One region of the Algoriphagus halophilus genome, then DNA from elsewhere that is predicted to be linked to it. Evidence: riboswitches for the same ligand, from Rfam matches in the RefSeq annotation. Region 1 holds a riboswitch; the other holds the start of a gene.
What was found. Region 1 has a riboswitch for cobalamin ahead of BUR11_RS01015 (TonB-dependent receptor). Riboswitches for the same ligand answer to the same signal wherever they lie in the genome.

Region 1 (15,167 bases):
CCTGAAGCCCAGCCATGCTGGCATCATCCATCATTCCATTCCCAATCATTCCTATTCCCACAGGAGAAGATGCCTTCACATTGATTTCAATCTTCCGATCGTCCAACTCTCCATTTCTTAGTTTCTCACGAAAACGCTCACGGGTCCTTTCATTTAATTCAGCATCATTACTAGGCTCAGAGTCCGTATCAGCAGGAATCGAATTTCTGGTAAATCCAGCGCTTTTTACAGGTGGAATCAATATATCCAAGATAAGTTCTTCTACTGCCTCAGCAGCTTTTACCTTCACCTCCTCATTTTTGACTTCCCTTACCAAGGCTACAGACTGTTCCACTAAGTCTCTTACCATGCTTTCCACATCTCGACCTACATAACCTACTTCCGTAAATTTAGAGGCCTCTACTTTAGTAAAAGGTGCATTGGCCACTTTTGCAAGTCTTCTGGCAATTTCCGTTTTACCAACACCGGTAGAACCAATCATGAGAATATTATTAGGCACGATATCCTTTTGAATTTCAGATTTCACCATCAAACGACGGATTCTGTTTCTCAGGGCAATCGCCACATTCCTTTTCGCATCGTGTTGTCCAATTATATATTTATCCAACTCAGAGACTATCTGTCTGGGAGTAAGTGAAATGATGTGCTCCATTTTCTTTCGTTAAAAAACTTGTCCTTGATTTAGCCTAATACAAAATCAAGATTTGACAAGCCGTTGATTTTAGATATGGTTTTAAAAGAGCATGCATTGAATTCTATGCACCACTCTTCCATACTTTAAATTTATTTATCTGATTCGAAATTGAATTTTATTGCTCTATCCACTTTTGATTTCAATAAAGCAATTTCCAATACCTCATCGACACGCTCTACAAAATGAAATTCAATGCCTTTGACATATTGAGCATCAATTTCTTCAATATCTCTCCTATTCTTTTTACAAAGAATAATCTCTTTGATTCCAGCTCTTTTAGCGGCCAGGATTTTCTCTTTGATTCCTCCAACAGGCATCACTTTACCAATCAGGCTTATCTCCCCTGTCATAGCGACTTTGGCCTTCACTTTTCTTTGGGTATAGACTGACGCCATGGCTGTCAACATGGTAATCCCTGCTGAAGGTCCATCCTTGGGGACTGCACCTGCAGGGACGTGAATATGTAGGTCATATTGATCAAAAACCCGATGATCTATCCCTAAATTTTCTGCCTGTGACTTCAAGTAAGACAATGCAGTCATCGCTGACTCTTTCATTACATCGCCTAACTGACCAGATAGTGTCAATTTACCCTTTCCTCTACTCAAGCTGGATTCAATAAAAAGAATTTCTCCTCCAACACTGGTCCAGGCCAAGCCTGTTACTACCCCTGCCACTGAATTGTCTTGATAAATTTCTTTATCAAAAATTTCTGAACCTAAGATCTTTCTAACGGCTTCCTTGGTAATCTTGGTATCATACTCCTCTTCCATTGCGATGGATTTGGCAACATTTCTTACCACTTTACCAATCGCTCTTTCCAAGCCTCTTACTCCCGATTCACGGGTATAATCCTCAATGATTTTCACCAAAGCAGCTTTTTCAAAAGTCACTTGCTTGGACTTCAAACCATGTTCTTTTCTTTGCTTTGGCACCAAATGGCGTTTCGCTATCTCTACTTTCTCCTCTTGGGTATAACCGGTTACCTCGATGATCTCCATCCGGTCTCTCAAGGCAGGTTGAATACTTTCCAAGGAATTAGCCGTAGCTATGAATAACACTTTACTCAAGTCATATTCTACTTCCAGATAGTTATCTAAGAAGGTACTATTTTGCTCTGGATCTAACACCTCCAGAAATGCTGAAGAAGGGTCTCCTCTGAAGTCTGAAGACAGTTTGTCAATTTCATCCAGCACATAAACCGGATTAGAAATTTTCACCTTCTTCATATTTTGGATGATCTTACCAGGCATCGCTCCAACATATGTTTTTCTATGTCCTCTGATTTCAGCCTCATCATGAAGACCTCCTAGAGACATTCTAACGTATTTTCTTCCCAATGCCGCCGCAATGGATTTCCCTAAAGAAGTTTTACCAACTCCTGGAGGGCCATATAAACATAAGATGGGTCCTTTTAAATCATTCTTCAGTTTAAGCACTGCCAAATATTCAATAATCCTTTCTTTGACTTTTTCCAGACCGAAATGATCATTATCCAAAATGGCTTTGGCATGTTTGAGGTCGAAGTTATCTTGGGTAAATTCATTCCAAGGTAACTCTACCATGGTCTCAGCATAATTGAGTGCAATAGGATATTCTGCTGCAGAAGGGTTGATTCTAAGGATTTTATCCAATTCCTTTTCAAAATGTTTTTTTACCTCTTCCGGCCAATTTTTCAAGGCACCCCTCGCACGTAAATCTTCTACTTCTTTTTCTGGCCCCTCTTCTCCCAACTCAGTTTGAAGCACTTTCATCTGTTGACGGAGGAAGTAATCCCGCTGCTGCTGATCAATATCTGTATGAACTTTCTTCTGGATTTCTGATTTCAACTCCAACATCTGGATGTCTTTCATCATAAATTCCAAAAGCAAAGTTGCCCTATCTACCCCATCATTGATTTCCAATAGGCGCTGTTTAGATTCAACAGGTGCATTGATATTAGAAGATAGGAAATGAGTCAAAAACGGGGTATTGTCTATATTATCCAAAGCTACCTGAGCCTCTCGAGGGATCTCGGGATTGAGATGAAGAATCCGAGTTGCCGCATCTTTCAGCGATTCCTCCAATGCTTTGATCTTCTTTGAGCTTTTTGGGAAATTTTCATCCAGGTAATCCACTTTCGCCATGAAGTATGGATCATCTGTAATCTGTTCCTTGATCTTAAATCGTTTCTTGCCTTGAATGATAATGGTGGTATTTCCATCAGGAAGTACTATCATCTTAATGATCTTTGCAAGGGTACCCACTTGGTAAATATCGTCCCATGATGGATCATCATTGTTTGGATTGATTTGAGCGCAAACCCCAATCATTTTATCTCCCTTCTGGGCTTTTTTCACCAAACGAATAGATCGTTGCCTTCCTACGGTAATGGGTATTACCACGCCGGGAAAGAGTACCGTATTTCGAACGGATAAGATCGGGAGTTCCTCCCCATAAGATTCAGTTCCCTGCTCCTCATTTTCATCTTCGGTGATCAACTGTATAAGATCTCCCTCACCTGCAAATTCCCCTACCATTAAATTTTGAAACATGGACTTTTCGAATTGACTCATATAGACATTATGACAGACTGACTGTCAGGATTTAGCTAAAATAAAAGAAGAACCTTCCAATAGCGAAGGTTCTTCCTAAAAGGTCAAGGGGTATGCCAAAGGTTGAAATGGTCAAAATGGCAGACAGAAGTTATAGGAACATCCAAAATATGGATTTATAATTCTGTTTAAATAAAATCGTGTATTACAACTCATAACTCCTCAAAGAAATGCCACTTTCAGATTTTGTTTTTAAAGAATCATAATTGTGGTAAATCAATAGGAACATAAAACAAAACCGGGCCAATTGACCCGGTTTGATAATTCTTTCAATTGGGGAAAATCACCCTCCCGTAAATAATTTCAGCACATCATTTCCAATGGCGAATACCATTAATGCCAAAAGGATAACCATCCCTACTTTTTGGGCATTTTCCAAAAACTTATCAGATGGAGCTCTTCCAGAAATCATTTCATATAATAAAAACATCACATGTCCACCATCCAAAGCCGGAATTGGCAATAGGTTCATAAAGGCTAACAACATAGAAATTAATCCAGTGATAGTCCAAAATTTAGTCCAATCCCAAGTGTCTCCATAAATCTTTGCCATGCCGATCGGGCCACTTACATTTTTGGCAGACACTTCACCCGTAAACATTTTTCCCAAAGCTTTTGCATTGACAATAACTACTGTAAATGCACGCTCTGACCCTTTCATAAAGGCTTCTCCTAATCCATAACTTCTTCTTACTGGCTCTATTAATGCAGTTACCGCAATATCAATGGTTCCTCGATCGGTTACCGCAACACTAGTATGGGTAGTATCTCCATTACGTAATAAAGTAATGTCGGCATTTTTACTTTTCGCATCAGCCAAGGCAGATTGTAACTCATCAAAATAAGTCACTTGCTTTCCATTGATTGCCAATATTTTATCTTCAGTGGTAATTCCAGCTTTCTCAGCAGCACCACCCTTATCAATCACTGACAATTGGAATGGATATCGGATGTCTACAAATTCATCAAGTGCTTCCTTCTTGTTGAATGAATTAATGAAACCACGAGGAATCTCGATTTTCAGTATTTCACCATTTCTATCAACTGTATAATACCCATTCTCTTCCAACAAGGCTGAACCACTACTTAAATCATTAATGCTGGTGTATGGCTGTCCGCTGAGATCAAGAATTTTATCTCCTGTTTTTAATCCAATGGATTGTGCAATTTCTCTGGCAACAATCCCATTTTCCACCACTTGATCTCTGGAGAAATAAGTTTCTCCATTATTATACACCATTACAAAAAATATGAGCACTCCGGTGATTACGTTGACGATAATCCCACCTAGCATTACGATCAATCGTTGCCAAGCGGGCTTGGACCTAAATTCCCAAGGCTGAGGCTCAGCAGCCATTTGTTCTGTGTCCATGGACTCATCAACCATCCCAGAGATTTTCACAAATCCTCCCAATGGAATAGCCCCGATGGAATATTCGGTTTCTCCCCATTGAAATCCAGCAATTTTTGGTGGAAATCCTATTGAAAATTTCTCCACTCTCATACCAAACATTTTGGCAGTGAGTAAGTGTCCCAACTCATGTAAACCTACTAGGATGGATAATCCCAGAACCAGTTGGCCCACCATTATTAATGTATCCATTATACTTTACGCTTAATTAATTGTTCTGTAATTTCTCTAGCCCTACGATCTGTCTCCACATAATCTTCCAGATTCGGCTGTAAGATAAACTCTGTTTTGGAAAGTGTCTCCCCTATCAGGTCAGACATTTCCAGAAATCCTACCTCTTCTTTTAGAAATGCATCTACGGCCACCTCGTTTGCTGCATTCAAGACACAAGGAGCATTGCCTCCTTTTGCTAATGCATCGTAGGCCAGTTGAAGATTTTGAAAAGTCTCAATATCCGGTTTCTCAAAGGTCAATTGAGGATAATTAATAAAATCGAATCGCTCAAAATCACTTTTCAATCTATCGGGGAAACTCAGGGCGAACTGAATGGGAATACGCATATCCGGCAAGCCGAGTTGCGCTTTTAATGATCCGTCTTCAAATTGTACCAAAGAATGTATGATACTTTGTGGGTGTACAACCACTTCAATCTGATCAGTTGTTAGCCCAAAAAGCCATTTTGCTTCGATTACCTCCAAGCCTTTATTCATCAATGAGGCAGAATCTATGGTGATCTTGGCCCCCATCTCCCAATTAGGATGCTTTAAAGCCTGAGCTTTGGTCACTGTTTCCAAAAATGTTCTGTCCTTTCCTCTAAATGGTCCTCCAGAAGCGGTAAGAATGATTTTCTCAATAGGATTATGAAACTCTCCTACCAAACATTGGAATATTGCAGAATGCTCGGAATCTACAGGGTAGATATTTACCCGGTATTCTTTCGCTAAAGCTGTGATAATTTCTCCAGCAACCACCATGGTTTCCTTATTGGCCAGGGCAATTTGTTTCCCCGCCTTGATAGCATGGATCGTAGGTATCAAACCAGAATAGCCTACCAAAGCAGTCAAAACTATATCAATGGTTTCCATTTCTACCACCTGCGCAATTGCTTTTTGGCCGGCAAATACTTTAATATCCTTCGGAATTAATGCATCTCTTACCTGCGCATAATGGGCTTCGTTCCCAATCACCACGGCATTTGGATTAAACTCCAAAGCCTGCTGGATCAACAAACCTGCATTATTTTGAGCGGTAAGGACTTCGACTTGGAAGTCTGAAGAATGTTGGCGAATTACCTCCAAAGTTTGAGTTCCGATACTTCCGGTACTACCTAAGATGGCTACGCGCTTTTGTTCTGTCATTCAATTTGGGATTTTGAGCAATAAACCTTCTGATCGTATCGAAGGTTTTCTCAATTAGCTGACAAAATTACAAGATGCCTAGACTTTTCCTTGTACATATCGTCAGTTTTTATTGGATGGGCTGATTTTTGCTCGATTTCGTTACAACTATCGCACCTTTTCTTAAAATATGTGAAGGCAGCTAACTGATTTTTCTTCATCTCGTCAACTTGATAAATGAAATTCTATGAAAAGTCTTATTAAAACAATTGGTTTACCTTTTCTCTCTGGATTAGCTGGTGCAGCAATTTGGACCACTCTAAGTTTTTCAGATTCAAAAGATCAGGTACTACCTACCCCATCTCCAAAGATGGAACAAATGAGTTTTGCTTCCGATTACTCACCCAATCGGACGCTACCAGACTCCCCTCCTACATCATTTGTAGAGGCTTCCGAAAATAGCACTCAATCTGTCGTCTTTATCAAAAATTTCTCTGGTACAGATCCAAGACGTTACAGTATGTTTGATTATTTCTTTGGCTCAGGACCATCCCAACAGGTAAGCTCCGGTTCAGGAGTGATTATTTCTGACGATGGATACATAGTTACCAATAACCATGTCATAGACCGAGCAGAAACCATTGAAGTGATCCATCAAAAGAAAACTTATAAAGCCAGACTGGTCGGTACGGATAAAAATACAGACATCGCCGTTTTAAAAATTGATGCAGAAGGACTTCCTGCTATTAAAAGAGGAAAAAGCCGAGATCTGAAAATCGGGGAATGGGTGTTGGCTGTAGGAAATCCGTTCAATTTGACCTCCACCGTTACCGCCGGAATCGTATCTGCGAAGGAACGTCAGATCAATATTTTGGGAGGTGATTTTCCATTGGAAAGCTTTATACAAACTGATGCCCCTATTAACCCCGGTAACTCAGGGGGAGCTTTGGTCAACGTGAATGGCGAGCTCGTAGGAATCAATACAGCCATTCTCTCTAGAACGGGGTCCTATACCGGATACGGCTTTGCAGTACCAGTAGATATTGCCATGAAAGTATCTAATGATCTGATTCAATATGGGGAAGTACAAAAAGCAATTCCAGGTATTGAAGCAGTGGAAATCACTCCGGAACTTGCAGAGGAAATGAATATCAAAACCTTGGATGGTGTGATCATCACGCATGTAGTAAGAAACGGAGCAGCAGAAGAAGCTGGACTACAAAGAAGCGATGTGATTACGCAACTAGGAGATCAGGAAATCACCGGGATGGGTAGCTTTGAAGAAGCACTTTCCTATTATTACCCAGGGCAGAAATTACCAGTGACTTTTTTCCGAAATGGATCTCCAGAAACCGTTCAGTTAACACTCCAAAACCTGGAAGGTGGAAGTGGCATTATCAAAAGAGAATACTATAGCTCTGCCTTACTAGGCGCTAAATTGGAAGCCGTCAATACCATTGAAAAAGATAAAATGGGAATAGATTATGGCATTAAATTGACCGGAATGACCAGGGGCTACTTAAGGGATTTGGGACTTCGCGAAGGCTTCATTATTACTCAGATCAATCGTGAACCTGCCAGAGATCCAAAAATAGTAGGTAAGTTTTTAGAAGAATATAGTGGAAAACTTTTGCTGGAAGGGGTAGCTACCAGTGGTCAACCTTTTATGCAGAGCTATACCATCAGGTAATTGGGCATTACCTAGGGCAAAAAAGATTATTTAAAATTCTCTTTAAGCCTTAGGGAGCATCTCCTAAATTTAGTATCTTAATTAAAAGTAACGCCCATGAAGACCTTACCTCAAACTTGCGAGCAATGCTTAGAGGAATACCAAGTAGCTTTGGAAGACCTTCGCTCCTATATTCAAAGAGCCAGAAAAATCGGATTAACTGAATTCCAAGCGCGTGAGTTGATCATTAATTTTGAAGTGGCCCATGAACTTGCCCTTAAAGTCATGACCAAATATTTTGAAAAACAAGGGAAAGGTCCCTTTTCCGGATCCAGAGACTTGACGGCCGAAGCCTTCCATGCAGATCTAATAGATGATGGGAAAGCCTGGCTTGATATTGTGATAGATAGGATACAGTATAATCCTGTATATGCCATTGATACGCAAGATAAATTCTTGGATAACATTCAACATAAATACATTCATATGTTGGAGAAATTTGAGGATGTAATGAGTGACAAGCTCAACTAAAAAAAACAAAGGCAGTGAATTGATCACTGCCTTTGTTTTTATATACTTAGTGTATTAATAAAAAAGAAATCCGGAAGGACCTCTCCCTACTTCAAAAGTCCTGATTTCAGTACCTTCTTCATTGTATACAGTTACCGAACCATTTCCTTGAAAACCATTGGAATTGGAGAGATAAAGCTCATTTCTGACTTGATCAAATCCTATCCCGTAAAATCCAGATCCGGTTATCCAATCTATATCCAATTCTGGTCCCAATACAGAAACTCTGGATACCCCGTCCTCATAATCAGGCCATCCAGTACTGGTAATCAGGTAAAACACATGATCATTTCCAAAAGCAATTCTTCCTGTGGCATTGGCAACCGGAAGCGCATTAGTGGTGGCCTTAGTCAAATTATCCAAATGAAAAGATTGGAAATAAACCTCATCTGAACCGGTAGAATATAGCCAAAGGGTGCCATTGTCCTCAAAGAACTGTGCAGGATGTCCATCCACTTCCAAAGTTTTGATCACTTCTTCTTTTTCGGCATCAATAATTTCAACTTTCCCTTCTTCGGAACCTGCCACAAACACATACTTCCCATAGGCAAATAGGTCCTCAGGTTTATTGGACACTTCAATTTTTTTGGAAACGACTCCTCCATTTAAACCATCCACTACCGCGACATATGAATCTGGAGTGGCATACGAGGCATCATATGGACCATAATCAGAAATAAAGAGCTTACTCCCTACCACGGCCAGGGAACGAGGTTGGTCTAAATCCCCTGTTATTGCCCCGACACTTTTAAAAGTTCCAGCATCAACAATTTCTACTTTCCCTGTATTTGCTACTAAATACAAATTGTCATTTGCAGGAACCATATCTTCCAACAAACCTGCAAATGGCCTAAAATTTTCAGCTTCAAAAATAGTAGGTGTCAAGGTTTCTGTACTTGGATCCAAATGATAAACTTCCCCGTCATTTGTCCCAAAATTCCCCTCATTCATAATTAAAATACCTTGTTCATAGGCCCCTAATGGTTGTTCGGGATCTGAATCATTACACGCAAAAAGAATCAAACTGAGCGCAAAAGCTCCAAATAGTTGGTTGAATTTTAACTTCATAAGTTTATTGATAAATTAAATTGAAAAGACCTTCCCGGCATGGCACGGAGATAGAGCACTTGGTACTCAGTATTGAATAAATTATTGATTTGAAAGCTGATAGGTACTGAAATCTCTTTCCATTTGATATTTTGGAAAGCAAGACCTGCATGGAACAATTGGTAAGAGGACATCAGTCGAGGATTATCCGCAGTGATGGCTCTCTCCCCCACATAAAAAGTCCCCAAGAAAGCAGAGAATCCATTTTTCAATAAGGTTAACTTTGCGTTCGCTTGGTGTCTTGGTGTATAAGGAAGTTGCTTCCCGATAGCAGGGTCAGTCTCTCCAATTCCTTGAGTAGTAATGGCCCTGTTCCAGTTATAGGACCAACTTCCTTTCCATTTCCAGCCATATATTTCACCGGAAACTTCTCCCAAATACTCTATTCCCTGGTTGCTGACATGCTTGATATTTTCAGGTGTCCAAACAGCCCCTTGTGGTAACCAGATAATCCAATTGTCCACACTCATTCTAAAGTAAGTCAAGCCATTTCGCCAGGCTATATTTCCTTCTCGCCTCCAATCCAAGCCTACTTCTCCGTTCCAACTTTCTTCGGGCAATAAATCAGGATTCCCGCCAGGTTCCCAAAATCGATCATTGAGTGTAGGGACCTTGAAGCCTTTACCAATGGATGACTTTAGTAAGAGTTGTTGATTTTCCTTTTTCCATAGTTCCCAGTCCATTCCAAGGTTAGGAGTAAATGGGGCAAATTGATCTTGATATACGAATTCACGGAGGTTCAGTGAAAAGCTTAATCTGTCATTGAACTGGTAATTAGCCGATTGATAGGCTTCTATTCTCTGGTCACTGGTGCTGTAGGAACTCAAATCCGCTTGGATGTAGGTAAATCGAACGCCTGCTTTAATTGTCCACACTTCGGACAATGTCCCATCCCAATCTGTTCCCAGAAAGTATTGACTGGTTTGACTCAGACTTCCATTGAATAGCAAATCATCTTTCACTAGACCAGTTTTAAAATTCCAAACTGATTGATTGCCAAACTTGTAATAATCCAAAACTGCTTTGAAACTTTTATCCTCCTGAAGATCATGGGACGTGGAGCCCATCACTGCTTGAATTTCCCTGTCGGTATGATTGTACCAAACTGCAGCTTTGAGTTGTGATTTCTCGGTGACATTCCAGGCGAAATCCTGCACCAATCCTACTTGTTCAAATTGTGCATGATCCTGATTTACCTCAGGAGTTCCTATTTGCCCCAAGTCTTTGTAAGGAAAATTATTTTTTGAAAACTCCCTATAGATTCGGGTAGACGAACTGATCGTGGAATTGGAATACTCCCCTTCCAAATACGAATTGAATGTTCCAAAGCTTCCAATTTGTTGGGTTAAGCCAACATGAAATCCATCCGAAAATTTGGGCTTAGTCTGCAAATGCAAACTCCCCCCGATGGCCTCATTCCCAAACAGTGCTCCGGCATTCCCAAACTGCAAATTCACCTGATCAAAAGCAGCAACTGGTAAAATAGACAAATCACTTTGCCCCAAGGATGGACTATTGATGGGTAGACCATTCCAAAATAAGGCGGTATGACCTGCAGATGTCCCCCTGAAAGAAGGAGATGCCAGCATCCCTGCTCCGTATTGCCGCACAAATACGGGTGATTGTTCCTGAAGCAAATCGGCCAAGGATCTTCCTTGGTAAGTTTCAAGTTGGGATTTATCCCAATTTTGTAATTTTTGTCCATGAGCAAATCGATCAATGGCAGGGGCATAGATTTCTACTTCAGCCAATACCACTGTATCCTGGACGATCGGGTGTACCCCGAAAAATGAAACTACCCACAAAAACAAAATCATGCCTGATCGAAATAAACTGAATGTCTTTCGACTCGGGCTTGAAGAGAAAATAGAAGTAATGAATCTTACCCAAATCAGAATACCTGTTTCGGGAATTGGTGCATCCTTCATTGCTTTTCCTCCGAAAGCACAGAATCATCGAAATGGCAGGTCTCCTGGCTTACCCAATTTTGCCTGCCTTCTCAGTCTTTACAGTTGAGACCAATGGCGAGGGTTGACAAAATCCTTTGTAGGAAAATTCCTACGTGGGCTTACAGTTGCGGGGACAGCTCCGGTATTTCACCGGATTCCCTTTTAATCCAAAATCCGACATCGAATTCAGGAACCTATTTCGGCTGCAAACATAGCGGGGTTTCTATTCAAAAAAAAGTAGTCTGAAATTCTTTTTTTTGGAACTAGAAAAATCTGACACTTACTTTGGAACTTGAATAGCACCAAGCTCCAATGAATAAAATTTTTAAAATTTTCATTTTAAACCTACTGATTTTCAATGTCTTTTCCTGCAAAAGGAAAGAACAAATCCAAGAAATTGAAACTAAAAAAATCAGTCCTATTTATGCCAATGGATTCTCTTTGGAGCAAGGAGATGGATTTTGGATCGTGAAAGTTTTGAAGCCTTGGACGGGTGCTCAAGAAACTTTTTCCTATCTGGTTTTAGAAGAAAATGCGTTACCTCCTATTGGGGATTTTGATGCAACTATTCAGCTTCCAATCCAAAAAGTAATTCTTACTTCTACGACGCAAATCCCACATTTGGATCTGCTCAATGAAACCAAAAAATTGATCGGTTTCCCCAACTTGAACTTGATTTCGTCACCAATTACAAGAGACCGGATTAAGGAAGGTGAAATCACAGATTTAGGCGCTGGAGCCTCAGCCAATACTGAACTTATCATTGACACGGATCCAGATTGGATCATGATCTCCACGCTTGGGGATGATCTTCGCTATTTGGAGATTCTGAAATCAGCTGGTATTCCTGCAGTCATCAATGGTGAATATGTGGAGCAACACCCCTTAGGAAGAGCTGAATGGATTAAATTTACTGGAATCCTCCTCGGAAAATATGAGGCCGCAAAAGCTCAATTCGAGCAAGTTGAACATTCCTACTTGGAAGCTGAAAAACTTGCAACATCCATCCCTGAATCAGCAAAACCATCCGTATTAAGTGGAGTAATGTACCAAGATATTTGGTATGCACCTGGAAGAGATAGTTGGGGCGCAAAAATCCTTGAAAACGCAGGGGGGAAGTATGTTTTTGAAGATCAAGAAGGTACTGGTAGTGTACAACTTAACTATGAATTTGTATTGGATCAGGCCATGAAATGTACTTATTGGATTGGCTCTGCTGATTTCTCATCCATTCAAGCAATGGGGGAAGCTGAACCGAGATACAAGGCATTTGAAGCATGGAAGTTAGGAAATGTATATTCCTACACTCATAAAAGAGGCGAAACAGGGGGGTTGGAATATTTTGAATTGGGTTATATGAGACCTGATTTAATCTTAAAAGATTTGATTAAAATCCTTCATCCTAAGTTACTTCCTGACTATGAGTTGTATTTTTATGAACAACTCCATGAAAAATAACCGGTCTGTTACATTTATTTTCGGGGCTTTTGCCTTTCTAGTTTGCTGCTTTCTGATGAATGTCAGTTTAGGATCCGTGACCATTCCTGTTTCTAAGATTATACATGGTTTTTTTACCGGTGAATGGGAGAAGGCATCTTATGAACAGATTATTCTCCACTACAGGTTGCCAAAGGCTATCCTTGCGATTTTAGCTGGAATTGGATTGAGTATCAGTGGACTGCAAATGCAAACTTTTTTTAGGAACCCACTGGCAGGCCCCTATGTTTTAGGAATCAGTTCAGGCGCAGGTTTAGGGGTTGCTATTTTGATTCTGGCAAGTTCCGCTTTCGGATTAGGATTGGGAACAGCGATCAGCCCTTGGGCAACAGTGGTTGCCGGCACTCTTGGAGCCGCCTTGGTATTGGTTATCGTAAGTTTGGTTGCTTGGAGAATAAAAGACAGCATGACCCTATTGATTGTAGGCCTGATGTTTGGCTCTGCGGTATCAGCGATCATCTCTGTCCTTTCCTACTTTTCAGGTGCAGAGGCTTTGAAACTCTTTACAGTATGGTCCATGGGTAGCCTGGGCGGGTTGGTATGGAATCAAATTTTGGTCTTAGGCTTGGTGATTTTGCTAGGAGTGATCCCTATGATTATTTCAATTAAATCCTTTAATGCCATGCTCTTGGGAGAAAGTTATGCCAAAAGCATGGGAATCAACCCCACCCAACTTCGCTGGTTGATGATTCTAAGTACAGGATTATTGGCTGGGAGTGTGACCGCATTTTGTGGACCTATCGCTTTTATAGGCATTGCAGTACCTCATGTAGCCAGAATGATTTGGAAAACGGCAGATCACCGAATCCTATTTCCTGCTTCTGCATTGATGGGCGGTATTTTATTATTGATCTGTGATGCGATTGGACAATTACCTGGCTCTGCCCAGACCCTACCCATCAATGCCGTAACCTCCTTAATCGGTGCACCGATCGTCATCAGCTTGGTATTGAGAAAAAACTTCAGTAAAGAATTCTGAGCATGAGGAAAAAGGCAGTAATCGGTAGTAATCTTAGTTTGGGATACCAAAGAGGAGAGCTCAGAAAAGAAATTTTGAAAGGATTGAACTTCGAACTCTATTCGGGCCAACTCACCTGCTTATTAGGCCCCAATGGCGTAGGAAAATCCACTTTGGTCAAAGCGATCTTAGGGGAAATTCTACCCTGGAAGGGAAGCATCCAACTTTTTGGGGAAAACGTTCAGGAGTATTCAAGTACCAACTTGGCTAGAACCCTCTCAGTAGTGCTAACAGAACCTGTTTCTCCGGGCAATATGACTGTGGGACAATTGGTAGCTTTAGGGAGGATTCCACACACTGGATGGACTGGAAAGCTTTCCAAGCAAGATCAAGAAGCGGTCAAAAAAGCGTTGGCAGATACCAAAATCAGTTATTTGGAACAGGAACGTTTATCAGAAATCAGCGATGGTCAGCGACAGAAAGCCATGATCGCAAGAGCTTTGGCACAAAATGGCCAAATCATGATCCTGGATGAACCAACCGCTCATTTGGACCTGATCAACCGGTATGAAATCATGCATTTGCTTCGGGAAATCTGCCAAAAACAGGAGAAAGCTATATTGGTGGTTACCCACGATTTGGAGATTGCCATGGAAACTGCCGACCAATTTTGGTTGCTAACCTGTGGTCTCCCTCTTATTTCAGGAATTCCAGAAGAATTGGTGCTATCAGGAGAAATCAACCAGCTTTTGCCTGGCGATAAATTTCATTTTGATCCAGAAAAAGGAAGAATTGAAAAAAAAATAGGCTCCAGAAAATGGAAGATTGTGGGAGATCCAATTAGTAGCTTCTGGGTAGAAAAAGCGCTGGACAAATCTGGTATTCTTCCTGTATCTGAACCTATTTATGTAGAAAAATTCCCTTTCTCAATTCAATACAAAGGAATTCTGTATTCATCCCTTTCAGATTTCTTGTCTTTTTTATTGGCATAAAAAACTTTTTAAATCCCTCAGATTTAATACTTTTGTCATTTACATCACAAACCCTATAATTTTTATAGAGAATTGTTTTAACAATTCAGAAAATTCATATATTTGTCACACTAATTATTTGTATGACACAAGAGCAATTTGCAAAGTATTCGTTTCTCCTCGATCGCACTGCGCGAAAGGTGAAACAATATGCGCAGCAACAGTTTAAATCAGGGGATTTTGATGTGACGGTGGACCAGTGGTTGGTATTGAAAAATCTTTCTGAAAATCAATTGCTCAGTCAAACCGAGTTGGCACAACTGGTATTTAAAGACCACCCAACTCTAACTCGGATCATTGACTTGCTTTGTAAAAAAGGATATGTGGAGCGAATCCCGCATCCTCAAGAC
Region 2 (15,167 bases), on a different contig from region 1:
GTTCCCATCGCTAGCCAGTTGATTAGATCAGGTCCAAACCATTTGAAGAATGCTGACCAGGCGATGGTATACATTCCTGTAAGTAGCAGGATTCCTCTAAAGTACATGGGGAATACAGGAAATGGAGTTTGCTCATCCATGAGTGGTTTGATTTATTTTGGTTTATTGAAGATCTTGAATGAATTAATACCTTGATATTATACAAAACTATCCAATGAAAATTAATAATCGAATCCGAACTAAAGGTTTTCTGCTTATTCTAGGAGCAAGCACCTGTCTTGCTTTAGGTTTTACTTTAGGAAAAAGGGCTGGTGAAATCACTCCTGCAAGTATTGAGGAGGCTTCTAATTTAATTGGACTCTCCTTCAACGTATCAGAAAAAGATAGCATGATTTCTAATTTGAAGAATCAGCTATCCAATTATGAATCCTTACGCAAAGTAGACCTGGATAATTCTGTGGCACCTGCCCTTGTATTTAATCCGCTTCCCAAGGGTTTCAGTCCAGATTTGACCCAAAAATCCTATGATTGGGGGCTTCCAGCATCTGTCGATTTACCTGAAAAGGAATCGGATATCGCCTATTTACCTGTTCATGAATTGGCAGTTTTAATAAAATCTAGAAAAATCAGTAGTGAACGCCTTACGAAGATTTATCTGAACAGAATCAAAACTTACTCAGATACACTTCAATGCTTGATCACTTTAATGGAGGAAACTGCTTTGGAGAAGGCTCGGGCAATGGATCAAGAAATTCAATCCGGAAACTATAGGGGCCCTCTTCATGGAATTCCTTATGGTATCAAGGATTTACTTGCTGTAAAAGGAAGCAAAACCACTTGGGGAGCCATGCCTTATAAAGATCAGGTAATTGACCAAACTGCTACAGTTGTTCAAAAACTGAACGATGCCGGAGGGGTTTTGGTGGGTAAATTCACCTTAGGTGCCCTTGCAATGGGGGATGTTTGGTATGGAGGGAAGACTAAAAACCCTTGGAATTTGAATCAAGGATCCAGTGGTTCCTCGGCGGGATCTGCATCTGCTGTTAGTGCTGGTTTGGTACCTTTCGCAATAGGAACAGAGACTCTGGGTTCTATTGTTTCCCCTTCCACGAGAAATGGAGTTACTGGTTTAAGACCAACCTATGGAAGAGTCAGCAAAAATGGGGCGATGGCCTTGAGTTGGTCCATGGATAAAATTGGACCGATTTCTAGATCGGCATTGGATGACGGAATCGTACTTTCCATCATCAATGGCGCCGATGATCAAGATTCCAGTACTATTCCTGCCTCATTTAATTACGATTCCAAAAAATCAATAAAGGACCTGAAAATCGGTTATTTCAAACCTTATTTTGAAGGCGACCGGGTAAGTCAAAACGATCTCAATGTATTGGAATTATTAAAAAAAGAAGGGCTGGAATTACATCCTTTGGAATTGAAAACCACCATTGAGGCAGGTCCCATTGTCATGATGTTAATGGTGGAAGGGGCAGCTGCTTTTGATGAATTGACCCGATATGGATGGGATGATCAATTGGTTGCACAGCATAAGGGAGCCTGGCCTAATTCCTTCCGTGCAGCAAGGTTTATTCCTGCAGTGGAATATGTTCAGTTGAGTCGCCAGAGAACGGTATTAATCGAGGAAATGCATGAATTAATGAAAGACTATGATGTCATCATTACACCATCCTTTGCAGGGCCACAATTAAGAATTACGAATCTAACAGGGCATCCCGCACTTTGCCTACCTAATGGATTCAATGATTCAGGAAGCCCAACTTCCATTACCTTATTAGCAAATTTGTTTGAAGAAGAGAAATTGGTCCAGTTAGGGGATTTTATACAGAACCATTCGGATTGGCAGGCAAAAAGACCACCATTGTTTGACCAATAAATTTCCTTGAAAAAAGAAAGGCCTTTGAGATGTATATTCTCAAAAGCCTTTTTTTATTTGAACCTTAAAGCACCCATTATTTTGATATTATTGGGCTTTAGAAACCAGATTTTTTGGGTGGTTTCTATGGTATAATGATCAATTTTTTCGGTGGCTTTGGAAATATAGAATTCTGCGTTTGTGACAGAACTATAGAAAATATTTTCCTTGGCAATTTTTAAAGTTAATAAATGTACCTTATCGTCAATGATACTTACCGTGATATTCTTTACCTCCCCTTTTGCATCGGGAAGTAAATTATGAATCAGGTATTCATTTTTTACTTCTGTATCATAGGCGGTGATCAAAGAAGGTTTGTTGATGTCTGATTCAAAAAAGACATCCAATTCTTCTCTCCATTCCTCCTCTGTTAATTTAACTTCTACCTGTGATTCTTCTCCGTTAATTCTTGAAATTTTTGTTACATCGGCTGCTTCCAAGCCTTTGATTGCTTCTTCCATGTATCCTTTTAGGTCGAAATAAGGCAATACCTCTAAGGAATTGCCATTATTTCCCCCTCCACTACAGGCTGTTAAAAAGACAAATAGTAGTACAATAAAACTGATGTTGTATTTCATTATGCTAATAAGATTTCTCCAGTCATATCTTTAGGAATGTCAATTCCCATAAGCTTCAAAATGGTAGGCGCTAAATCACCTAGTTTTCCATCCTTAACCTGAATCTGATCTTTTCCGTCTACCATGATGAATGGGACTAAATTAGTAGTGTGAGCTGTATTTGGTGTACCATCTTCATTGATCATCATATCGCTGTTTCCATGATCAGCAATGACAATAATGGTATACCCGTTATCCAAGGCAGTGGTGATTACACTTTCAGCACTTTTATCTACGGCCTCACAAGCTTTCACTGCTGCATCAAACACACCCGTATGACCCACCATATCGGCATTGGCAAAGTTTAAGCAAATAAAGTCTGCGCTTTTCTTGTTCAATTCGGGATTGATTTTGGCCGCAATTTCAAAGGCACTCATTTCAGGCTGAAGGTCGTAGGTGGCTACTTTTGGAGATGGGCAAAGCAATCTACTCTCCCCTTCAAAAACATCTTCTCTACCTCCAGAGAAGAAGAAAGTCACGTGTGGATATTTTTCAGTTTCCGCAATACGGATCTGTTTTTTTCCTGCCGCTTCCAATACTTCACCTAAGGTGTTGTTTAGATTGTCTTTTTCGAAAAGGACTTTGACACCTTTGAAGGTATTGTCATAATTAGTGAAGGTCACATAATCCAGATCGAGTTTTTTCATGTTGAAATCCTCAAAATCCTTTTGAGTCAAAACCTGTGTGATTTCTCTACCTCTATCTGTTCTGAAATTAAAGCAAATTACCAAATCACCTGGAGCGATGTGAGCCAATGGTTTGCCGTCTGCTCCCACGTGGATAATTGGTCTAATAAACTCGTCCGTTACATTGTTTTCATAAGACTTTTTAATAGAAGCTAAGATGTCTTTGGACTTTTCTCCTTCAGATTTGACCATGGCATCATAGGCGAGCTTGACTCTTTCCCATCGGTTGTCACGATCCATGGCGTAGTATCTCCCAATAACACTTGCTATCTGTCCAGTAGAAGTGTTCAAGTGTTCTTGTAAATCAGTTAAAAATTTGATTCCACTTTTAGGATCTGTGTCTCTACCATCGGTAAAAGCATGGATGAATACATCTTCCATTCCGTTATACTTAGCCGCATCGCAAAGCCCTTTCAAGTGATCGATATGTGCATGCACTCCACCATCTGAAACTAGTCCAATAAAATGTGCTTTTTTCTTGGAAGCTTTGGCTTTTGCAAAAGCTTCGACTAATACAGGATGGGTGTTTAAATCCCCATTTTTTACTGCCTGATTGATTTTTACCAAGTCTTGGTACACTACTCTTCCTGCACCAATATTCATATGACCTACTTCTGAATTACCCATTTGACCTTCGGGTAATCCTACTGCAAGGCCTGAAGCTTCAAGTTTTGCGTGCGGGTATTTCGTGTACAAGCCATCAACAAACGGCGTATTAGCTTTATCAATCGCAGATACGGATGCGTCGGTGGCGATACCCCAGCCATCCAAAATCATTAAAAGTACTTTCTTGTCCATGGAGCAAATATATTAATTTTCGACCCAATCCCGACTCTTTAACTTTTACTGACAGGATTTGTCTATTCATTTTTAATAACCAGTAACTCTGCCAAAAAATTCTACTTTTGGCTTAGTATTTGCCAAGATAGGTCGATGGCCATATTGAACCTATTCTTTTCATTACTATTCATTTTTCATACTGCTTCATTTGAAGTGGAGGAGGATTTGTCTATTGACCCAGTGATTACGGCCATTAGTACCAATTCCAGTGGCGAGCTTGCCAAGTATTTTGAATCCAGTATCTCTCTGAATGTCAATGGGCAGCAAGGGAGTTATTCCAGAAATCAAGCTGAAATAGTTATTCGGGATTTTTTTAAAAAGAACCCTTCTAAAGGCTTCACCATCGTCTATAGTAGCGAGACAAATCCAAGTTTAAGCTCCTTTATTGGAGATTATTTAAGTGGTGAGGGAACTTTCAAAGTTTTTATCAAGGTTTCTCAGCAGGACTCAAATTTGAAAATTTATAGCCTGGAGTTTGTAAAAGGTTAATTCATTTTCAAAAAAAATTTCACTTCCAGCTTTTCAAATTGCCTATTTTTGGAACATGAAACCAGCCTACCTGACGGAATCGGCCGTCCAAGCATTTATTAAATCTGCATTTCAAGAGGATATAGGACCTGGAGATTATTCCTCTTTGGCCTCCATTCCGAAAGGAAAACAAGGAAAAGCTCAACTGCTGATCAAAGGCGAAGGAATTATCGCTGGAATAGAACTTGCCGAGAAAATCTTCAAAATGTATGACCCATCTCTGAAGGTAGAATTGCTGATTAAAGATGGAGATCCGGTGCAATATGGAGACATTGGCTTGACTGTTCAAGGCTCTTCCGCTTCCATATTATCCTCGGAGAGGTTGGTGCTAAACTGCATGCAGCGCATGTCTGGAATCGCGACAATCACCCATCGACTCACCGAGAAAATCCTACATACCAAAGCCCGGTTGATGGATACCAGGAAGACCACTCCAAATTTCAGGCTAATGGAAAAATGGGCCGTGCATATTGGTGGAGGAGTGAATCATCGCTTTGCCTTATATGATATGGTGATGCTTAAAGATAATCATGTGGATTTTGCAGGGGGAATTAAACCGGCGATTACCCAGACCAAAGCGTATTTGAAAGAGCATGATCTGGATTTAAAAATTGAGGTGGAAACCAGAAATTTGGGAGAAGTAGCTGAAGTGATCGAAGTGGGTGGAGTGGATTTCATTATGCTCGACAATATGGACTATGAAACCATGAGAAAAGCTGTTGCTATGATTGGAGATCAATTCAAAACAGAAGCTTCAGGAGGAATTACGGAGGATACCTTGGTGCCAGTTGCCGAATGTGGGGTGGATTTTATCTCGATGGGAGCACTGACTCATTCCGTTCAAAGTATGGATATCAGTTTAAAAGCATTTTAATCAGATTTTCAAGTTTGGCTTCATTTCTGCCCTATTCAATTGAACATTTAAAGCAATCATGAAAAACATATTATACTTAATTCCTTTTTTTATACTAGCAGCTTGTAGCTCCAAATCGTTTCCTGATTCCAAGTGGGAGGATAAGCAGTGGACCTTGGTAGAAATGACTGGAGTTCCGGTACAGATTTCTGGAACTAACCAAGATGCGCATTTGATTTTTGATGCGGAGAGAAGTGAGATTTCGGGATCCGGTGGATGTAATCGAATTTTTGGTCCTTATGAAATTGACAAAAAGAATACGTTGGAATTTGGAAATATTGGAGCCACCATGATGGCTTGTCAAAATTCGGCTTTTGAAAATAAGTTTTTAGAAACCTTGAAATCAGTTCGCTACTACCAACAAACCGGAGGGCAATTATTGCTAAAGAATGGCGAAAAACGTGTGATTTTAAAGTTTCAATAAGTTAGAGCCATTTCTTCCATCGGAAGAAAAACAACATGCCGATCACGGCCAATCCCATTCCTCCAATCACAAAGAAATAACCATATTTCCAGTGTAACTCGGGCATATTGTCAAAATTCATCCCATAGACTCCCGCCACAAAACTTAATGGGATAAAAATAGTGGAGATGATCGTGAGGACTTTCATGACATTGTTCATCCGGTTGGAGAGGCTGTTCATATACAAGTCCAGTACTCCAGAAGACATGTCTCGAAAGACTTCCATGGTTTCAATGACTTGTATGGTGTTTTCATACAAATCCCGAATAAAAGGACGGACTTCTGGGGAGATTTTATGCTCAGCATATTTACCAAAGGAACCAATCACTTCACGCAGGGGATAAACAGACCTTCTCAAATCCATCATTTCTCTTCTTTGTAAGTAAAGTGAATTGAGTGTATCTGTGTCAGGATCGATCATCGCTTGGGATTCAAGATTTTCGATTCGCTCCCCTACATTTTCCATCACGATGAAGTAATTATCAATTACTGCATCTAGCAAGGCATACAACAAGTAATCTGATCCACGCTGTCTGATGGCTCGTTTGGGATCTTGCAAGCGATCTCTAACAAATTGAAAAACATCACCTTTTTTCTCCTGAAAAGTCAGCAATACATTTTCACGTAGCACAAAGCTTACCTGCTCATCTACGATAGGTGATTCTGGACTTGGGCATTGGATCATCTTTAAGGTAGAAAAGATATAATCTTCAAAAAGCTCCATTTTGGGACGCTGATCTACACTTAGAATATCTTCCAAAGTCAGTTTATGGATCCCGAAATGATTCCCTATTTTTTCAAGCAATTCCACATCATGCAACCCTATAATATCGATCCAGATTACCTTTTTCTGAAGTTTTAAATGAGTATCAAGCTGATCGAGTTTGATGTTTTCCTCATAGAATTCATTCTCATCATAGGTAATTAAATTGATGAATACTTCCTCTTGTTTCTTGTCTCCAGTAAATACCAATGAGCCTGGAGGCAACCCGATTTTATGACTAGGTCTTTTCTTCTTTTTGGGTTTAAAAAGCTTTTGAACGGATTTAAGATTTGGAGCTTTAGGACTCATAAGTACTATTCTTTTGACCGAAGAAATTCGACATTTCTTTTTAGTCCAGCAAATTTGGTGCGCTTTACCGCAGATTTTTTAAAGACTTTTCTAAATGTTTCGTCGGTAAGTTCCAACCAATCTTGATTTGTAAATCCTTCCAAATCTGGATGAGGTTTGAATTTGGATTCTTGATGGGGTTTGGAAAACCGATTCCAAGGGCATACATCCTGGCAGATATCACAACCAAAAGCCCAGTTGTCCATTTTTCCCTTAAACTCATTGGGAATAGCATCTTTTAGCTCGATGGTCAAATAGGAAATGCATCGTGATCCATCTACTACACTGGGCTGAACAATGGCATCAGTAGGGCAAGCATCTATACAGGCAGTGCAAGTTCCGCAGTAATCCTTGGTGAGCGGGGTGTCCGGGGTAACCTCCAGATCGATAATCAATTCGGCCAAGAAGAAAAAGCTTCCTTGTTTTTTGTTCAGCAAAAGGCTGTTTTTACCGATCCAACCCAAGCCTGCTTTTTGTGCCCATTGACGTTCCATGACGGGCGCCGAATCCACAAATGCCCGTCCCTCGATTTCTCCTATTTCATTCCGGAGGATTTCCAGGAAGTCTTTGAGTTTGTCTTTGATTACAAAATGATAATCCTCTCCATACGCATATTTTGCGAGTTTAATGGATTCTGGAGACTCGGGAAGTGAGGTTTCAGGATAGTAATTATAAACAAGTGAAACTACTGTTTTAGCACCCTCTACCAGTTTGGTTGGATCCAGTCGCTTGTCAAAGTGATTAGCCAAATAGCCCATTTCACCTTGGTAATTCCGGCTCAGCCACTCTTCCAATCTAGGAGCCTCCTCTTCTAAAAAACCAGCTTTTGCTATCCCACAAAAGTCAAAGCCGAGCCGATTGGCGATGGATTTGATCAGGGAAGCATGTTTCTCGGCAGGAGTCATGGGGTAAAGATAAGAGAGTTAATTTTTTTCAATCAAACTAACCCTTCAATAAATCTGGCCTATCCTGATACCATTGCTCTTCGAAAGTTTCATTGATTTCTACGGGAGCTGCCAAGACAGCCCAAAACATCCAGAGTATTAAAGCTGGACCAGAAATAAATAGTAACCAGATCAGAGGTAAGGCTACTTCTAACTGGATCAAGGTGACGAAAACTATCAAAATCCCCGTCACAATTCCTACTACTTGCAAATAGTTTTTCATCTTTTTTAGGTTTTTATTCTATTTATTAAACTACCATACCATTCTGTTTGTTACTTCTACTGTCGGAAAGAATAAAATTCCACTAAATTGAAATTCAAGGCTTTCCGGCTTAGTTAATTTTGACAAGAGTTTCGTTGTTTTTTTAAACTTAAAGTCTTGTTTCTTGAATCTTGATACATTAGTCTAATTATGAAAGGATTCCGATTTACGAAATTTGTTCCCTCACAGGATCCGGAGAAGAACACCTTCGATAACCTGCTGAATATATTTTTGCAACTGGTTACCATGACGGGTGGAGATGTAGCTGAAGCGTTGAGTTGGTTGACCAACTTGGATAATCGATATCAACTGACCAATCCCAATTATGGAATCGGTGACTTCATAGACGATCTGAAAAGCAAAGGATACCTGACTGAGGAAAATCAAAAAGGAGAAATTAAAATTACCGGAAAAGCAGAGCAAACCATCCGAAAGTCTGCCTTGGAAGAAATATTCGGTAAACTCAAGCGAGGAAAATCCGGGCAACATAAAACCACTCACTCTGGACAAGGTGAAGAACGTGGCACTGATCGGCGAGCTTATGAATTCGGAGATAATTTGGATCAGATTGCCTTGACCGATTCATTGAGAAATGCACAGGCCAATCACGGATTTGGAGGAGATTATCTGCTTACAGAAGATGATTTGGAAGTGGTAGAAAACGAATACCGTTCTCAAACTTCGACCGTGTTGATGATTGATATTTCCCATTCCATGATTTTATATGGAGAAGACCGAATCACTCCTGCCAAAAAAGTCGCCATGGCATTGGCCGAATTGATCAAAACCCGTTATCCAAAAGACACTTTGGATATCATCGTCTTTGGAAATGATGCCTGGCAAATAGAAATCAAGGATTTGCCTTATCTACAAGTGGGCCCTTACCATACCAATACCGTTGCAGGGTTGGAGCTAGCCATGGACCTCTTGCGAAGAAGAAAAAACCCTAACAAGCAGATTTTCATGATTACCGATGGGAAGCCTACCTGTTTAAAAGTGGGGATTAAATACTATAAAAACGCTTTTGGGATAGACAGTAAGATTCTTAGTGAGACGCTGAAATTGGCTGCTCAATGCAGGAAACTAAAAATCCCAGTAACCACCTTTATGATTGCTTCTGATCCATATCTGAAGGAATTTGTCAAAGAATTTACCAAAGTAAACAACGGGAATGCCTATTACAGCAGTCTGAAAGGACTGGGCGACCTGATTTTTGAAGATTATAGAAGAAACCGAACCAAACGCTTTTAATCACCATGGAATACCAAAAATTGACTGGAAAAGAACTCAAGCAAATAAAAACATTAGGTCAGCTTAAGGCGGCCGGATACCAACCCAAATCCATTAAAGAAGAACTTCGTGACAATCTGATTCAAAAAATCAAAGCCAAAGAAAATGTTTTTGAAGGAATCTGGGGATATGAGGATACGGTGATTCCAGATATAGAACGCGCCATTTTATCCAGGCACAACATCAATTTATTGGGTCTTCGTGGACAGGCGAAAACTAGGATTGCCAGAATTATGACTCAACTATTGGATGAATATGTTCCGGTGGTTTTTGGTTCAGAATTGAATGATGATCCAATGGCACCCTTGAGTACCTATGCAAAAGAGAAAATTGAAGAAAAGGGTGAAGATACACCTGTTGCTTGGTGGCATCGAGATGATCGATATACCGAGAAATTGGCTACACCCGATGTGTCGGTGGCAGATTTGATTGGAGATGTAGATCCCATCAAAGCAGCAACTATGAAATTGAGCTACAATGATGAACGTGTCATTCATTATGGGTTGGTGCCTCGCTCCCATCGCTCCATTTTTGTGATCAATGAATTACCGGATTTACAGGCAAGAATTCAGGTAGCCTTGTTCAATATTTTACAGGAAGGTGACATTCAAATTCGTGGTTTCAAATTGAGATTGCCTTTGGATATCCAGTTTGTCTTTACCGCAAATCCCGAGGACTATACCAACCGAGGAAGTATTGTCACTCCTTTAAAAGACAGGATTGAAAGTCAGATCATTACCCATTATCCGAAGTCTATTGAAATAGGTAGAAGAATCACTTCTCAAGAAGCGAATCTGAAAGGGAAGCCAGTAGAAAACATTTTGGTGCCGGAATTGATGAAAGATTTGATTGAGCAAATTGCCATCGAAGCAAGAGCTTCAGAATACGTGGATGAGAAAAGTGGTGTTTCTGCCCGATTGACTATTTCTGCTTATGAAAATCTGATTTCAGCAGCGGAAAGGAGAATGTATATGAATGGGGAATCCAATACCATGGTTCGAATTGCCGATTTGATAGGAGTAATACCAGCCATTACAGGTAAAGTGGAGTTGGTGTATGAAGGAGAACAGGAAGGTGCTGGAATTGTAGCATATAGCTTGATTGGAAAAGCAATCCGTTCGCAGTTTGTGAATTACTTTCCTTCTCCAGAACAAAAGAAAAAGTCCAAAGAAGGAAACCCATATGTCATTCCACTAGCTTGGTTTGGAGAGGGAAATGAACTGGATATTTTGGCTTCTCAATCCGACAAGGATTACAAGACTGCATTACAATCTGTTCCGGGATTGGAAGAAGTGGTCACTGGAATGGTGAAAAATTTGCCGGAAAAAGAGAAGGAATTCTTTATGGAATTTGCCCTACATGGACTGGCAGAATATTCTCAATTGAGTAAAAAAATGCTGGATACCGGATTGAAATTCAAGGACCTATTCAGCTCCATGTTTGATATGGGGCCTGGGGATCCAGACGATTTCGAAGAGGATGATTTATAAGCTTTTATTCATATAATTAGAACTGAAACCTTTGAAGTCTTTAGGATCTCGAAGGTTTTTTTGTATTCAATTATTCAGTGTTAGTTTACCATTTTAAATGAATTAAAATCAACGCGATCAAAGCAGGAAAACCCTGAATCCAAAAGATTTTTTTGCTCGCAGTCAAGGCTCCATAAATTCCCGCTATTAACACACAGCTCAAGAAGAAAATTGCGATATAAAATGACCAATGATGATCTTCAATCAATAAAGACCAAATGAGCCCTGCTACCAAAAATCCATTGTACAAACCCTGGTTAGCAGCTAATACTTTGGTTTTAGGGAATACTTCGGGGGGTATTTGTTTAAAGGTCTTGCGGCCAATGGTATCCCAAGCGAACATTTCGAAGTATAAGAAATAGAGATGCAGTGCTGCAATTAAGCCAATTAGGATGTCTGTTAGAAGTGCCATGAAGTTGAAGTTTGGATTTAAATTACATCTTTGTGATCAATAATTGAATAGGTACTTCAAGTGATGTATAATTCTTTTTTCTAGACTGGGAATTCAGCAAGTATCAAAAACAATGGGATTAGTTATACCTGGATAAAATTCATTACTTTCACAGTTGAATTAGTTCTATACTTTATCAACCGGAAGCGGTCTTCGATGAAAATCGAGGTGAAAAGGGAATCGTGTGAAAATCACGAACTGTCGCGCAACTGTAAGTAACATACCAAAGGAGTTCATCCTTGCATGTCCACTGTTTTGATCCCCATCGAGGCGGGAAGGACGATGAAATCCGTTACAAGTCAGGAGACCTGCCTATTCCGACCTACCTGAAGGTAGGAGAGACAATGCTTTCGCGATTTGAAGCTTTTTGTCGGGTTTGATGCATTATTTCTGAGCTTAACTATTTGTCTGTCCATTCCAGACCAGATAGGCTATGCCTTAGGAAAAATCTGCATTCTTCTTGATAAAACATTCAATTTCAAAGTGTTGTGAGGTTCAGTACAAGAGCTTTTAACTCATTATTCAAATTAAAAGTTAAAAGAGATGCAAACGCACAATCTTGGCTACCCGCGAATTGGTAGCAACCGAGAACTCAAAAAAGCCTGCGAGTCTTATTGGTCAGGCAAAATCACGTTACATGAATTACAAAGTGTCGGCGAGTCCATCCGAAAACAAAACTGGAAACTTCAGCAGGAGGTAGGAATTGATTTGATTCCTTCCAATGATTTTTCCTTTTACGATCAGGTATTGGATATGTCATTGATGGTGGGAGCGATTCCAGATCGTTACCATGAGGTGATTTTACAAAAAGGGAATAATGAACTGGACTTGTATTTTGCCATGGCCAGAGGGTATCAACAAAATGGGTTGGATATCACTGCTATGGAAATGACCAAGTGGTTTGATACCAATTATCATTACATCGTTCCCGAATTTAGAAAAGACCAACAGTTCAAGTTGTTTTCTACAAAGGCAATTCAGGAATATAACGAAGCTAAACATACTGGAATTTCCACCAAGCCGGTATTGATAGGTCCTGTTTCTTATTTATTGTTGGGTAAAGAAAAAGAGTCCGGATTTGATCGGATAGATTTAATCAAAAATCTTCTTCCAGTGTATCTGGAAATACTAAAAAAGTTGGATGCAAACCATGTAGAATGGGTTCAATTTGATGAACCATTTTTAGCGATCGAATTGGGTGCGAAAGAGAAGAAAGCTCTTCACTTTGCTTATTCAGAAATAAAAAAAGTTTTTCCTTCCCTAAAAATCATTTTGGCCAATTACTTTGACTGTTTTGGGGAAAATCTGGAAACTGCACTTTCACTTCCAGTTCATACGCTTCATTTAGACTTAGTGAGATGTCCTTCCCAGCTACACGACATCTTGGATTCTGGAAAACTCGGAGGGCAAAAGCACCTTTCTTTAGGCCTCATAGATGGTAGGAATATTTGGATGAATGATTTTCAGAAGTCACTTTTTTATATCCAAAAGGCGGTGGATCAAATTGGTTCAGATCGAGTGTGGGTTGCTCCTTCTTGCTCTCTGATTCATTCACCTTGTGATTTAGCATTGGAAACCAATGAAAAATCTCTTGCACCCCAGATTAAAGAATGGTTGGCGTTTGCGAAGCAAAAAATCGAAGAAGTAGTATGCCTGAAAAAGCTGGCTGAGAAAGATCCCTCCTTGGAAGCACTCGAACAATTAGGGCAAAATCAGCGCGCTATTGAGAATAGAAAGACTTCCACTTTGATCCACAACGAACAAGTGAAAAGTAGGGTCAAAGCGATCAACTCAAGGGATGATCAACGCCAAAGCCCCTTTTCTATCCGTCAGGGAATACAGAAAAAAGCTTTAGACCTTCCTCTTTTTCCCACTACCACGATAGGATCTTTTCCTCAGACCAAGGAGGTCCGATCCTGGAGAGCGAGATTTAAAAAAGGAGATCTTAGCCGAGAGGATTATGAAAGACTCTTGGAGGATGAAACCCGGGAGTCTATCGTATGGCAGGAATCGATCGGGATGGATGTATTGGTTCATGGAGAATTTGAGCGAAATGACATGGTGGAATATTTTGGTGAACAGTTAGCCGGTTTTGCCTTTACCAAAAATGGGTGGGTTCAAAGTTATGGTAGCCGTTGTGTGAAACCTCCGATCATTTATGGAGATGTTCACAGACCTGCGGCAATGACTGTCCGCTGGTCAGCTTTTGCCCAATCTCTTACCGATAAGCTTGTAAAGGGCATGTTGACGGGGCCAGTAACTATATTACAATGGAGCTTTGTCAGAAATGATCAGCCAAGATCCCAAACATGTACCCAAATTGCATTGGCCATACGGGATGAGGTCGTGGATTTGGAAAAAGCTGGGATCAAAGTGATTCAAATAGATGAGCCCGCAATTCGTGAGGGGCTTCCCCTTCGTAAATCTGATTGGCAAGAATATTTAAATTGGGCTGTTCGAGCTTTTAGAATCTCTGCTAGCGGAGTTAAAGATGAAACGCAGATTCATACCCATATGTGTTATTCTGAGTTCAATGATATCATCCAGAATATTGCGGACATGGATGCCGATGTGATTACTATTGAGTGTTCTAGATCTCAAATGGAGCTGTTAGATGCATTTGGTCAATTTAATTATCCCAACGAAATCGGTCCAGGAGTTTATGATATCCATTCGCCAAGAGTACCGAGTAGGGCTGAAATGGTGGATTTAATGGAAAAAGCCAAAGAGGTAATTCCGGTGTCTAATTTATGGGTAAATCCCGATTGTGGATTAAAAACCCGCCATTGGGAAGAAACCAAAAAGGCCTTGACTGAAATGGTCGGTGCGGCAAAGGATTTAAGAGAAGCTATGATTGAATCTGTTTCTTAGTATTAAAGGGCAAGTAAATTACTTGCCCTTTTTATATCTCCTCTAAAATTGAATTTCCTTTTGATCTGTCTCCCGAAGTCCATTGCCAGGTTTCGTGAAGGCGGATTTTTCCATTTTCCAGAAGCTCAGGAACAGATGTACAGACTCCTGTCATCAGTTCTCCTTGCGAATTGATCTGATGATACCGCATATCAATTTCTCCGGCATCGTTTACAATCCCGATCAAATGTCCTTTTATAATTTTTCCACCAGAATAGTCACAGGAAAGAATTTTTCCTTCTTGCTTGTAGTGAAAAATGGTTTCTTCAGAAGTTTCCCCGTTCTCTGTATTGCTGATGGGGCGAAAAGATTTGCCATCGTAATTCATCATTGAGAGGAATTATCGGTTTCTTTCATTTCCCAGTCCACTATTTCATTTTCAAGGTAATGTGGGTAAATTTTTCGATGGGCTTTCTTCACCTCAGCAACCAAAGATTCTCGGAATTCCTCCACATGAAGTCCAGAGGTAGCGGCCATAAATACAGGCTTGATACCGGTTTTTTTCTCATAGGCATCAGACAAAGAAGGAAAATCCAAGTAATTGGCTTCTTCCAATTCCAGTTCACTCATATTCATGATGCCTTCCTCATCGGGCATGGTTTCTACCAAATCAATTTTGTTGAACACCAACAGGATAGGCTTGTCACCAGCATTGATTTCTCTTAGAGTTTCAGTCACAACATTGATATG

Region 2: linked by a shared signal. The riboswitch ahead of metE (5-methyltetrahydropteroyltriglutamate--homocysteine S-methyltransferase) and the one ahead of BUR11_RS01015 (TonB-dependent receptor) in region 1 are both predicted to bind cobalamin.

The regions. Positions count from the first base shown of each region.
Region 1 covers NZ_FSRC01000001.1:212,146-227,312, reverse strand. Annotated here, with positions in the region: gene hslU (ATP-dependent protease ATPase subunit HslU) at 1-652, opposite strand, end outside; gene lon (endopeptidase La) at 784-3,228, opposite strand; gene rseP (RIP metalloprotease RseP) at 3,572-4,891, opposite strand; gene BUR11_RS01035 (1-deoxy-D-xylulose-5-phosphate reductoisomerase) at 4,891-6,057, opposite strand; gene BUR11_RS01030 (S1C family serine protease) at 6,284-7,726, shown strand; gene BUR11_RS01025 (nucleotidyltransferase substrate binding protein) at 7,823-8,236, shown strand; gene BUR11_RS01020 (YncE family protein) at 8,291-9,343, opposite strand; gene BUR11_RS01015 (TonB-dependent receptor) at 9,340-11,310, opposite strand; cobalamin riboswitch at 11,328-11,545, opposite strand; gene BUR11_RS01010 (ABC transporter substrate-binding protein) at 11,644-12,789, shown strand; gene BUR11_RS01005 (iron ABC transporter permease) at 12,779-13,807, shown strand; gene BUR11_RS01000 (ABC transporter ATP-binding protein) at 13,810-14,778, shown strand; gene BUR11_RS00995 (MarR family winged helix-turn-helix transcriptional regulator) at 14,901-15,167, shown strand, end outside.
Region 2 covers NZ_FSRC01000002.1:973,854-989,020, forward strand. Annotated here, with positions in the region: gene BUR11_RS16060 (hypothetical protein) at 1-140, opposite strand, end outside; gene BUR11_RS16065 (amidase) at 215-1,894, shown strand; gene BUR11_RS16070 (hypothetical protein) at 1,948-2,511, opposite strand; gene gpmI (2,3-bisphosphoglycerate-independent phosphoglycerate mutase) at 2,511-4,034, opposite strand; gene BUR11_RS16080 (DUF4783 domain-containing protein) at 4,170-4,565, shown strand; gene nadC (carboxylating nicotinate-nucleotide diphosphorylase) at 4,621-5,478, shown strand; gene BUR11_RS16090 (META domain-containing protein) at 5,537-5,941, shown strand; gene corA (magnesium/cobalt transporter CorA) at 5,943-7,052, opposite strand; gene queG (tRNA epoxyqueuosine(34) reductase QueG) at 7,058-7,996, opposite strand; gene BUR11_RS16105 (hypothetical protein) at 8,034-8,258, opposite strand; gene BUR11_RS16110 (vWA domain-containing protein) at 8,448-9,548, shown strand; gene BUR11_RS16115 (P-loop NTPase family protein) at 9,554-11,077, shown strand; gene BUR11_RS16120 (DUF1304 domain-containing protein) at 11,163-11,528, opposite strand; cobalamin riboswitch at 11,698-11,897, shown strand; gene metE (5-methyltetrahydropteroyltriglutamate--homocysteine S-methyltransferase) at 12,111-14,438, shown strand; gene BUR11_RS16130 (n-acetylglutamate synthase) at 14,470-14,805, opposite strand; gene hflX (GTPase HflX) at 14,805-15,167, opposite strand, start outside.